Regions from separate parts of the Pokkaliibacter sp. MBI-7 genome, predicted to be linked through region 3. Evidence: predicted binding sites of a transcription regulator. Region 3 holds the regulator's gene; each other region holds the start of a gene.
What was found. The regulator sigma-54, encoded in region 3, starts transcription at its own class of promoters, with help from an activator protein. The targets are predictions, from matches to a motif close to TGGCACNNNNNTTGCTNT.
Positions count from the first base shown of each region.

Region 1: the regulator sigma-54 is predicted to act here: its motif matches at 2,582-2,599, upstream of flgF (flagellar basal-body rod protein FlgF).
Region 2: the regulator sigma-54 is predicted to act here: its motif matches at 2,314-2,331, upstream of glnA (glutamate--ammonia ligase).

Region 1 covers NZ_JARVTG010000001.1:397,041-401,273, reverse strand. The annotation lists gene sulP (sulfate permease) at 1-1,275, shown strand, start outside; gene QCD60_RS01960 (AraC family transcriptional regulator) at 1,548-2,438, shown strand; gene flgF (flagellar basal-body rod protein FlgF) at 2,632-3,378, shown strand; gene flgG (flagellar basal-body rod protein FlgG) at 3,407-4,192, shown strand; gene flgH (flagellar basal body L-ring protein FlgH) at 4,227-4,233, shown strand, end outside.
Region 2 covers NZ_JARVTG010000001.1:2,160,925-2,165,157, reverse strand. The annotation lists gene typA (translational GTPase TypA) at 58-1,866, opposite strand; gene glnA (glutamate--ammonia ligase) at 2,537-3,943, shown strand; gene glnL (nitrogen regulation protein NR(II)) at 4,109-4,233, shown strand, end outside.
Region 3 covers NZ_JARVTG010000001.1:837,447-841,679, forward strand. The annotation lists gene lptA (lipopolysaccharide transport periplasmic protein LptA) at 1-65, shown strand, start outside; gene lptB (LPS export ABC transporter ATP-binding protein) at 62-787, shown strand; gene QCD60_RS03740 (RNA polymerase factor sigma-54) at 865-2,337, shown strand; gene raiA (ribosome-associated translation inhibitor RaiA) at 2,441-2,749, shown strand; gene ptsN (PTS IIA-like nitrogen regulatory protein PtsN) at 2,759-3,223, shown strand; gene rapZ (RNase adapter RapZ) at 3,220-4,074, shown strand; gene QCD60_RS03760 (HPr family phosphocarrier protein) at 4,089-4,233, shown strand, end outside.

The DNA.
Region 1 (4,233 bases), 440 kb from region 3:
GTTAAGGCTGATGGCGATACACTGGTTGATATCCTTGTGCAGTTGCTCCGGCAGCTGCAGTACATTCACTGGCCTACGGTGTTGATAGGTGTTTCTGCCACAGTATTCCTATTCTGGAGTCGTACCTTTCTAAAGCCATTGCTATTGCGTCGTGGTCTGAATGCTCGTCATGCAGACATTCTGACGAAAGCGAGTCCGGTGCTGGCAGTGGCGTTGACAACACTGGTGACCTGGGGGGCGGGGCTGGACAAGCTGGGGGTGAAGATCGTTGGTGAGATCGCGGTTGGTCTGCCCCGTCTGCAACTGCCTGCGTTCACGTCCTCCATGTGGGAGGAGCTGCTGGTATCGGCATTACTGATCAGTATTGTTGGCTTTGTCGAGTCAGTGTCCGTGGCGCAGACGCTGGCGGCCAAGCGTCGTCAGCGTATCTCGCCTGATCAGGAGCTGATCGGCCTCGGCGCATCAAATATTGCCTCTGCCGTGTCGGGTGGGTTCCCGGTAACCGGAGGGTTTTCCCGGTCTGTTGTTAACTACGATGCTGGTGCAGAAACCCCGGCGGCTGGTGCGTTCACCGCCATCGGCATTGCACTGGCTGCTTTACTGCTGACTCCGCTGATTTACTTCCTGCCAAAGGCTACCCTGGCGGCAACCATTATTGTGGCGGTGCTGAGCCTGGTAGATTTCAGAGCGCTGCAGCGTACCTGGACATACTCTAAAAGCGACTTCGCTGCCATGATGGCAACAATCCTCCTCACGCTGGTCGAGGGTGTGGAGGTCGGCATTATGGCTGGGGTTTCCTTGTCCATTCTGCTTTATCTCTACCGCACCAGTCGCCCGCACAGTGCGATTGTTGGCCGGGTTCCCGGCACCGAGCACTTTCGCAATGTCTGCCGTCATCAAGTGGAGACAGATCCTGCCATTGTCACGCTGCGCATTGATGAAAGCCTCTACTTCGCCAACGCACGCTATTTAGAGGATTTGATTTATGACCTGGTAGCAAGTCAGCCTAAGGTCAGGCATTTGGTGCTGATGTGTCCGGCGGTCAATTTGATTGATGCGTCGGCTCTGGAGAGTCTGGAGGCGATCAATCATCGTCTGCGAGACAGTGGGGTGAACTTTCACCTGTCAGAAGTGAAAGGGCCGGTCATGGACATGCTGAGGCGCAGTCACTTTCTGGAAGAACTCAGTGGTCAGGTGTTTCTCAGCCAGTTCGATGCCTGGAAGGCACTGCATTCTGCACCATCGGTCGCGCGGGTACTTCACTCTGTGAGCTAGATGATGTGTTCGGGCCAGACGGTGCAGTTATGAGCCCGATAAGTGATCAGGCGAATCGGCCATTTGTGCTGGAGTGCTGATTCGCTGTTTTATGCTGCCAAAGTCCATCGTTTTGACGTCTGTCTCGCTTAAGTCAGTACTATTTTGCGGCTCAATAGAGTCATCAATGAAAATAGCTGCAAGAAAGTATAGTTTTGCTCTGTCTTTGTACTGGTTAATCTTTGAGCGGGTCCACATAATTCCCTCAGTCATGCACAGACCGAGGGAAAATAATGCATAACAATATTCCCCTGACACCAGAGTTCGAGCTGAAAGACCCGGGTGTCGAAACAATACGCTATCTTGATCACGGGCATCCTAGCCCACTCATTCGCTGGCATGCTCATGATGACTTTGAACTTCATTTCATTGTGGCCACCAGTGGCAAGGTCTTTGTGGGTGACTATGTGGGTACGTTTGCTCCCGGGCAGCTGATTCTTACGGGCCCGCGTTTGCCTCATAACTGGATTTGCCGTAATGACGTTACTGCCGTGGCAGTGAGAGATCGTGCCCTGCAGTTTCCTGAAGAAACCTTTGCCAAAGTGGCAGACATTCTGCCCGAGTTAGGCCAGTTATCACCCCTGCTGGAGCGTGCACGCTCTGGTATCGAGTTCGTTGGGGTGGCCTTTCAGGATATTCAGCGGCACTTTGACAAGATTCGTGATAGCAGTGGTTTGCATCGGCTTCTGCACTTTCTGGATTTCATGCAGGAGCTGGCGCAATGGAATGACTACCGTTTGCTGTCCACCGTGCAGATGAACAACACCGCCAGTGAGAGTCAGCAGCAGCGTATTAATCAGGTGGTGGAATACATTAACCAGCATTGTGATCGCTCCATTTCGCTGTTGGAGGTGGCTGAGCTGGTTGGTATGAGTGAAAGTAACTTCTCGCGCTTTTTCCGCAAGGCAACGGGTAATCGCTTTATTGAGTTTCTCAACCGTGTCAGGATCAGTCGTGCCTGTATCATGCTCAGTGAAACCAATGAGCAGATCACTCAGATTTGCTATCAGGCAGGCTTCAATAACATCGCCAACTTCAATCGCCGCTTTCAGGAGCTGAAAGGAGTAACGCCGCGCGAATACCGTCAGCAGGCGCAGCTGCGTTTCACCAGCAAGGTAGCGTGATTCAGCTATCTGGCTCTGCCGCCCTTCACTGTCTTGCTGTCATGCCATCCGCTATATAGCAGATGGCATCAGCTCTTTTCACACCCGCGTGATTCGCAGCTGAAATCGCTAACTTCATGATTTTGTAAAGCCAGCCACTAAATCGGCACGCTGATTGCTATCTACCCCTTAGAGATAGTGAAGAGGTGTCCTTATGTCGATGGATAGAGCGCTGTACTTGGCCATGTCAGGTGCCAAACAGAACCTTTGGGCACAGGCCATACACTCTAACAACCTGGCTAACGTCACCACCACCGGCTTTAAGCGCGATTTTGAGCAAGCCCGGTCCATGCAGGTGTTCGGTGAGTCTTACCCAACAAGGGTATACAACATGACCGAAAACCCTGGCACAGACTTTACCGAAGGTACGCTGGATCACACTGGGCGTGATATGGACGTTGCGATCAGTGGCTCTGGTTTTATCGCTGTTCAGCGGGAAGATGGTACCGAGGCATATACCCGTGAGGGCAACCTGCATACCGATGCTCTTGGCGTACTGCGTAACGGCAAGGGGTTGCCGGTGCTCGGCAACGGCGGGCCTGTCGTGTTGCCACCTTCGAGCAAAGTGAATATCGGCTCAGATGGCACGATCTCTGTTGTAGCTCAGGGTGACGAACCTTCTGCCATTGCCGAAGTGGATCGTCTGCGGCTGGTCAATCCGGATATTCGTGACATGAAAAAAGGTGAAGACGGCCTTTTTACCATGGAGAACGGTACACCTGCTGCGCCTGATGCCAATGTCCAGGTCGCGTCGGGTTATCTGGAAACCAGTAACGTCAATGCTGTGGAGGAGTTCACCAACATTCTCTCTCTTTCCCGGCAGTACGAATTAAATATCAAAATGATGAAGACGGTTGACGACAATGCCAGCGCTGAGAATCAGCTGCTGCAATCGTCTTGATATCCTGTAGCGACATAAGGGGACTTTCATGCTAGCGGCTTTGTGGATCAGCAAGACAGGGTTAAATGCTCAGGATCTGTCACTGTCAACGATTTCCAATAACCTTGCCAACATCAGTACGACAGGTTTCAAGAAAGACCGCGCGAATTTTGAAGACCTGCTCTATCAGATCAAACGCCAGCCCGGTGGCTTGTCTACCGCTGACACGCGTTTGCCTTCGGGTCTGCAGATCGGTTCCGGTGTGCGTGTTGTGGGCACTGAGAAGATCTTTACTCAGGGCGACATGGATGTGACAGACAATACGCTGGACGTGGCGATTCAGGGTGATGGCTTCTTCCGTGTGCAGATGCCTGATGGCTCTATTGGCTACACCCGTGATGGCAGTTTTCAGCTCGACTCCGATGGCAATATCGTCACCTCTGATGGCTACCTTCTCGATCCTGAGATCAATGTTGCTAATGCGACGCAGATTACTATAGGTACTAATGGCGATGTGGAAGTGGTGTTGAATGGCGACACTGCCAATCCACAAGTGGCCGGGACGATTCAGATTTCGACCTTTGTGAACCCTGCTGGCCTGCAGGCTGTCGGCAATAACCTGTTCAAGGAAACGGCTGCCAGTGGTGCTCCCAATGATGGTGCGCCCGGTGATGATGGTTTCGGGACGACGTCACAGGGCATGCTGGAATCGTCCAACGTCAATGCTGCAGAAGAGCTGGTAAAACTGATTACCACTCAGCGCGCGTATGAAATGAACTCCAAGGTGGTCTCTACCGCCGATGAAATGCTGTCTTATGTGACGCAGCAGCTGTAAGCAGTAAATGAAGAGAAGTAGGTAGGTGCAAAAAATGAACG
Region 2 (4,233 bases), 1.3 Mb from region 3:
ATGAAAAAGCCCCTGGCTCTTCCGAGGCAGGGGCTTTTTGCAGGGCAGGCGAAGAAATTAACGAGAGGCGCGTTTGCGCTCGTTCTCAGTCAGGAATTTCTTACGGATGCGAATGCTCTTTGGTGTGATTTCCACCAGTTCATCATCTTCAATGAATTCCAGAGCCTGTTCCAGAGAGTGGCGTACCGGTGGAGTCAGCAGGATGTTCTCATCGCTACCAGAGGCGCGCACGTTGGTCAGTTGCTTGGCCTTGGTGGGGTTGACGGTGAGGTCGTTGCCACGGCTGTGCAGACCGATCACCTGGCCTTCATACACTTCCAGGTTGGGAGCAATGAACATGCGACCACGGTCCTGCAGACTGAACAGGGCGTAAGCCAGGCTCTTGCCGGTAATGTTGGAAATCATGACGCCATTGATACGCTGTACTGCTGGACCGGCTTTCACTTCATCATAGCTGTCGAAGCTTGAAGTCATGATACCGGTACCAGAGGTCAGGGTCAGGAACTGGTTACGGAAGCCAATCAGGCCACGTGAGGGAATGCGGTATTCAATACGGACGCGACCAGCACCATCGATCTGCATGTCACGCAGGTCGCCTTTGCGGCGGCCCATCTCTTCCATGACAGGGCCCTGGTAGGCTTCTTCACAGTCGACGACTACCTGCTCAAATGGCTCCATCAGCACACCGTCGATCTCTTTCTGAATAACTTCAGGACGAGATACTGCCAGTTCATAGCCTTCACGGCGCATGGTTTCGATCAGCACTGACAGGTGCAGTTCACCACGGCCAGAGACGATGAACTTGTCTGGGGTATCGCCCTGGCGTACACGCAGAGCTACGTTGTGCAACAGTTCGCGCTCAAGACGCTCTTTGATGTTGCGCGACGTGACAAACTTACCTTCACGGCCAGCGAACGGAGAGTCGTTTACCTGGAAGCACATGCTGACGGTAGGTTCGTCTACGGTCAGGGGAGGCAGTGCTTCAACGGCATCGGAGGCACACAGTGTGTCGGAGATGTTGAGCTCGTCCATACCGGTAACACAGATGATGTCACCTGCTTCCGCTTCTGGTACTTCGATACGCTCCAGGCCCAAATAGCCCATCACGCTCAGAACGCGACCAGAACGGACTTTGCCATCGATATCAACGGCTTTGATCGGAGTGTTGGTGCGGATGCGGCCACGGCTAACACGGCCGATACCGATAATGCCCAGATAAGAGTTGTAATCAAGAGCAGAGATCTGCATCTGGAAGGCGCCATCGGCATCAACAGCGGGTGCTGGAACCAGATTGACGATTGCCTCAAACAGCGGAGTCATATCGGCAGCCAGGTCTTCATGAGAGGTACCAGCGATACCATTCAATGCTGAAGCATAAATGATAGGGAAATCCAGCTGCTCATCAGTAGCGCCAAGACGGTCAAACAGATCAAATACCTGATCTACAACCCAGTCAGGGCGAGCGCCTGGACGGTCAACCTTGTTGATGACAACGATAGGCTTGAGGCCGCGAGCAAAGGCTTTCTGAGTAACGAAGCGCGTTTGAGGCATGGGGCCATCAACCGCGTCGACCAGCAACAGTACAGAGTCAACCATCGACAATACGCGTTCTACTTCGCCACCGAAGTCCGCGTGTCCGGGGGTATCGACGATATTGATGCGATAGCCGTTCCAGTTGATGGCAGTGTTCTTGGCCAGGATGGTAATGCCGCGTTCCTTTTCCTGGTCGTTGGAGTCCATCAGGCGCTCCTGACCCTCATCACGGCGGGTAAGGGTGCCGGACTGCTGCAGCAATTTATCGACCAGTGTTGTCTTACCATGGTCAACGTGGGCAATAATGGCGATATTGCGTAATTTCTCGATCACAAGGGAAATCCTGCTTGTTTACAGAGTCTGCTCAGGGCAGACGGAAAACCGGCATTATACTTGACTCCGGTCATCTTGGTGACTGTCAATTCAATAATGTGGCGATATATTAGCCATTTTTTCTTCTGTGCCTTTATGTCATGCGCAAAGTGATCGCCTCTCAATGGCGTCGCGTTATATCCGCAGAACATCACGTCTTTATTACAGTGGCTTCATATGAGAAGCCTGATCAGCAGAGTAAGGGGCAGGATCGCCTGTTCTGAGTGGCGTGGTTGCACCAAATTTGCGCCAATCTTCTCCTTTTATCTGCTTGCAATACTTCACAAGGAGAATGAATGCACCAATAAGTGGCATGATTTGATAAATGTGCACTATATTGGTTCTGTGTATGGCGCAAAATGCGTGCACGTGAAATTAAAATCTATATAAATCAAAGGTTTGCTGATTTGGCACAGGCGTTGCTTTGTATAAAGCGACTCAGTTGACAGCAACAACTTTGATGGAGGCGCAAGCCTCCAGCTTTTTTACCCGAGGCTGGATTCCATGCTCAGTGAGTTAAGAAACATCTGAGCGGATGTCTGCGAGAGGCCCGGTGCAGTATGAAGTTGCTGAGAGAACCGAATTTGTACCACGTTATGTAGTGCATTGCCCCAAACTGCGGAGACAGATCATGTCAGTTAAGTCCCTGAATCTGATCAAGGAAAATAGTGTTAAGTGGGTTGACCTGCGTTTTACCGATTTCAAAGGTAAAGAACAGCACGTCACCATTCCTGCTGCGTCTGTAGACGAAGAATTCTTCGAAAATGGTCAGGCTTTTGACGGCTCTTCCATCTCTGGTTGGAAAGGCATTCAGGCATCTGACATGATCATGCGTCCTGATGACGCTTCTGCCGTACTGGATCCCTTCACCGAAGAACCTACTCTGATCCTGTATTGCGACATCATTGAGCCTTCTACCGGCGAAGGTTACGAGCGTGACCCTCGTTCTTTGGCCCGTCGTGCGGAAGAGTACCTGAAGTCAACCGGTATCGCTGACACCGCTTTCTTCGGTCCTGAGCCCGAATTCTTTATCTTCGATTCCATCACCTGGAACGTTGATATGTCTGGCTGTGGCTACAAGATCAAATCTGAAGAAGCTGCCTGGGCAACCGACCACGAATTTGATGGCGGCAATACCGGTCACCGTCCTCGTGTTAAAGGCGGTTATTTCCCCGTTCCTCCCATTGACTCTGCGCACGAGCTGCGTACTGCCATGTGTAATGCCATGGAGTCTATGGGTGTAGAAGTAGAAGTTCACCACCACGAAGTGGCGAATGCTGGTCAGAACGAAATCGGTACCAAGTTCGACACACTGGTACGTCGCGCTGACAAGACTCAGATCCTGAAGTACTGTGTACACAACACCGCTCACCTGTACGGCAAAACGGCTACTTTCATGCCTAAGCCCATCGTAGGTGATAACGGTTCAGGTATGCACGTTCACCAGTCTCTGGCCAAAGATGGCGTTAACCTGTTCGCAGGTGAAGGCTACGGTGGTCTGTCTGAAATGGCGATCTATTACATCGGCGGTATCATCAAACACGCTAAAGCACTGAACGCTTTCTGTAACCCGCTGACCAACTCTTACAAGCGTCTGGTTCCTGGTTTTGAAGCACCTGTTATGCTGGCTTACTCTGCCCGTAACCGCTCTGCCTCTATCCGTATTCCTCACGTTCAGAGCCCCAAAGCTCGTCGTATCGAGACTCGTTTCCCTGATCCGGGCGCGAACCCCTACCTGTGCTTCGCTGCACTGATGATGGCTGGTCTGGACGGTATCCAGAACAAGATTCATCCGGGCGAAGCGATGGACAAAGATCTGTACGATCTGCCTCCAGAAGAAGCCAAGGAAATCCCAACCGTGGCTGAAAGCCTGAGCGAAGCGCTGGCTGCCCTGGACGCTGACCGTGCGTTCCTGACCAAAGGTGGTGTGTTCTCCGACGACGTGATCGACGCCTACATCACCCTGAAAAAAGCAGACGTACAGCGTCTGAACATGACCACTCACCCGATCGAGATGGACATGTACTACTCCGTGTAATCCGTCAAGCGGATGACACAACACAAGCCCCCGCGTGTCGGGGGCTTTTTTTTCCATGAAGGGGCAAGACTGGAAGATTGCTCGCACCAAAATGATGCGTTGACGAGGGTGTCAGCCCAGCCAATCCGGGTATAAGGATTGCAAGTGGATTCGTGGGATAGTGTCATGGCTAAGAGTATGTTTTATCGATATTTACTCGACAATATGTCCACTGCGGTATTGCGTCTGGATAACCAGTTAAATCTGGAGTATCTGAATCCCGCAGCGGAGATGCTGTTGCAGGTGAGTGG
Region 3 (4,233 bases):
CTCAGGGCAGCAGTGGCAAGCGTGTTGAGATGATCCTGCAACCAAAGAAAAAAGCGACCCCATGAGCACATTACATGCACAACACCTGGCCAAAGCCTACAAGAAACGTCAGGTGGTCAAGGATGTATCCGTGAAGGTCAGTCGCGGCGAAATTGTTGGGTTACTTGGCCCAAATGGCGCGGGCAAAACCACCTGTTTTTATATGATTGTTGGCCTCGTTGCTTCAGACAAAGGCCGTATCCTGCTGGATGAGCAGGATCTCACCACTCTTCCTGTTCACGGCCGTGCACGAGCGGGAATTGGCTATCTACCGCAAGAAGCATCGATTTTCCGCAAGCTCAGCGTGAAGGACAACATCCTGGCGATCCTCGAAACCCGAGCAGAGCTGAGCAAGGCAAGTCGTCTGGAGCTTATGGAATCCTTGCTAAAAGAGTTCCACATTACGCACATTCGCGATAGTCTGGGCATGAGTTTGTCTGGCGGCGAGCGACGTCGGGTGGAAATTGCCAGGGCATTAGCCATGGAACCTGACTTCATTTTGCTGGATGAACCTTTTGCAGGTGTTGACCCGATATCCGTCAGTGACATTCAACAGATCATTCGTCATTTGAAGTCACGGGGCATTGGAGTGCTGATCACCGACCATAACGTCAGGGAAACCCTGTCGATTTGTGATCATGCCTATATTGTTAGCGATGGGACCATTCTCGCAGAGGGAGATGCCGATGCTATTCTTCAACATGAACAAGTACGGCAGGTCTATCTGGGCGAAAACTTCCGCTTTTGAGCAGCCCGGCATGGCGGCAATAACACGCCATTTTCAAGCCTGATCCGATGAGTCAAGAAGTATCTTCGTAGCCAAATATGAAACCCTCATTACAGCTGAAAATCGGTCAGCAGCTGACCATGACCCCGCAGTTGCAACAGGCTATTCGTCTGCTGCAGCTTTCCACTCTCGACCTGCAGCAAGAAATCCAGGATGCGCTGGACGGTAATCCGCTGCTTGAGGTCGAAGAAGAATTCGAACCTGCTGTTGCTGAAGAGCGTTACGAAACGGCTCTGAAAAACGAAAGTGCCAGCAGCAATAATGACAGCGAGCAGGAGACTGACAGCCAGTGGTCAGAAGATATTCCTGAAGAGCTGGCTGTCGATAGCAACTGGGAAGACACCTACTCCACACTGCCCAGTTCTTCATACGATAGCGAAGATGGTTACGACTTTGAATCACGAGCCACTGCAGGTGAAAGCCTGCAGGCTCATCTAGAATGGCAGCTCAATCTGACCCCGATGAGCGAACGTGATCAGTTGATTGCTTATACCCTGATCGACAGCATCAACACCGAAGGCTATCTGACCAGCTCTTTGGAAGAGTTGATGGAAAGCCTCAACGAAAACGATGACGAAGACCCTGTAGAAGAAGATGAGCTACTGATGGTTTTACACCATCTGCAGCAATTTGATCCTCCCGGGGTTGCTGCTCGCGACCTAGCTGAATGTCTGACTATCCAGTTGCGACAGCTACCTGTCGAGACACAGTGGCGACAACAGGCTCTGGACATCATTGCGCAGCACCTGAATCTGCTTGGCACCCGAGACTATGCAACCCTGATGCGTCGCACCCGTCTGAGCGAAGAAGAGCTGGCCGCCGTCATTCATTTGATACAGACCCTTAATCCTCGCCCTGGCGCCAGCATTACCTCTGGCGATTCGGAATATGTGATCCCCGATGTGGTTGTCAGCAAGAAAGAAGGTCAATGGCTCATTGAACTGAATCAGGATGCCATGCCCAGGTTGCGTATCAACAATAGCTACGCCAGTCTGATCAAGCGCGCAGACTCAAGTAGCGACAACACCTATCTGAAGAATCAGCTGCAAGAAGCACGCTGGTTTATCAAAAGCCTGCAAAGTCGCAACGACACCCTGCTCAAAGTAGCCACCAAGATTGTTGAATTTCAACTCGACTTCTTTGAAGAGGGCGAAGAAGCAATGCGCCCGATGGTCCTGGCAGACATTGCTCAGGCAGTGGAGATGCACGAGTCCACTATTTCTCGTGTCACAACCCAGAAGTTCATGCACACTCCACGTGGGGTGTTTGAACTGAAGTACTTCTTCTCCAGCCACGTCGGTACATCCGACGGTGGGGAAGCCTCCTCGACAGCAATTCGCGCCATAATCAAAAAGCTGATTGCCGAGGAGCCTCCGAAAAAGCCATTGAGTGATGCCAAGCTGGCTACCCTTCTGGAAGATCAGGGTATCAATGTGGCTCGTCGTACTGTGGCTAAATATCGCGAAGCTATGGGTATTGCCCCATCGAATGAGCGTAAACGTTTGGTTTAAAAGCTAAATTTTTTGACGCAAAAAAAATTTGACGAAGCCTGCAAGCATACGGCTATATTGAGATGCAACCAGCAAACATTCACCGGCAACTCAGGAGAGTGCTATGCAAATAAATATCACAGGCCATCAGCTGGAACTCACCCCTGCTCTCACTGATTACGTTCACAGCAAGCTACAAAAGCTGGAACGTCACTTTGACAACATCACCAACGTTCAAGTCACTCTAAGCGTGGAAAAAACCCGCCAGATCGCCGAAGCCAATGTTCATCTGGCAGGTGGCGAGCTGTTTGCCACCCATGAAAATGGTGATATGTATGCTGCAATTGACGGCCTGGTAGACAAACTGGATCGCCAGCTACTGAAGCATAAAGAAAAGCAAAAAGAACGCAGTCACGGCGTTACGGTACGTTAATCCTCACCTATGCAACTAAACCAACTTTTAACCCAGGCATGCACCATTGAAGGTGCAGCCTGGAGTAGCAAGAAGCGCGTACTGGAACAGGCCAGTGAACTACTGGCCAGCCAGTTCGACCATCTGGATGTTGACGCTATCTACAACGGCCTTCTGAGTAGAGAGCGACTAGGCAGTACAGGCCTGGGTGGCGGGATTGCGATCCCTCACTGCCGCTTACAGGACTGCGACAAGGTCACTGGCGCATTGATACATCTCAAAGACCCTGTCGACTTCGATGCTCGTGATAATCAGCCTGTCGATCTGATTTTCGTCCTGCTTGCTCCCGAAGAAGCTCATGACTCTCATCTGCAGGCATTAGCACGCGTTGCCGGGTTGTTGCAGGATGAAAGCAACCTGCAGCGCCTACGCCGAGCTGGCAGTGCAGAGGCCTTATATCAGACAGCACTGGATATAGCTGCTCAGACATCATGAAACTTTTTATCATCAGTGGTCGGTCAGGATCAGGAAAAAGTACAGCACTCAACGCGCTGGAGGATCTTGGCTACTACTGCATTGATAACCTGCCCGTCGACCTGCTGAAAGCACTGGTCGAGCAGGCTCAGAAGTCTCCCAGCCCTGAGCGTCAGAATATGGCTGTCAGCATTGACGCTCGCAACCTTCCCGGTGGTCTGGGCGATCTTCCAGTGCTATTGCAAGACATCCGCAACATGGGTGTCCACTGTGAAGTGATTTATCTGGATGCTGATGAAAGCATCCTCCTTCAGCGCTTCAGCGCCACCCGCCGTCGTCATCCGCTGACCAATGGACGCATCAGCCTCCAGGAAGCCATTCAGGAAGAGCGAAGACTGCTTCGCCCTATTTCCAACTGTGCCGATCTGACTATCGACACGACTCATATGACGCTGTACGACTTGCGCGATACGATCAAAGTGCGCGTTGCAGGCCGTGCACAGGAGCTGGCGGTATTATTTCTGTCGTTCGGATTTAAGCATGGCCTGCCACTGGATGCAGACCTGGTGTTTGATGTCCGCTGCCTGCCCAACCCACATTGGATTCCATCACTGCGTGGCTTCACAGGGCGTGAGCAACCTGTCATCGACTACCTGCAAAATGAGGCAGATGTGGGCAAGATGCTTGATGACCTGCGTAACTTGTTAGAAACTTGGCTACCATATTATGAACGCAACAATCGTGCCTATATGACGGTAGCCATAGGTTGTACAGGTGGCCAGCATCGCTCGGTTTATATGGTCGAGCAATTAGCCGCTTACTTCACTGCAACTCGGCATCACATCCAGACTCGGCACAGAGAGCTCGATTAACTTCAGGATGCGGCATGCGCGAAGAGAAAATTACGCTTATTAACAAATTGGGCTTGCATGCCAGAGCAACAGCTAAGCTGATCGGTGTGACCACCCGTTTTACCTGCCGGATCCAGATGGGCAAGATCGGCGGCAAGATGGTTGATGCCAAAAGCATCA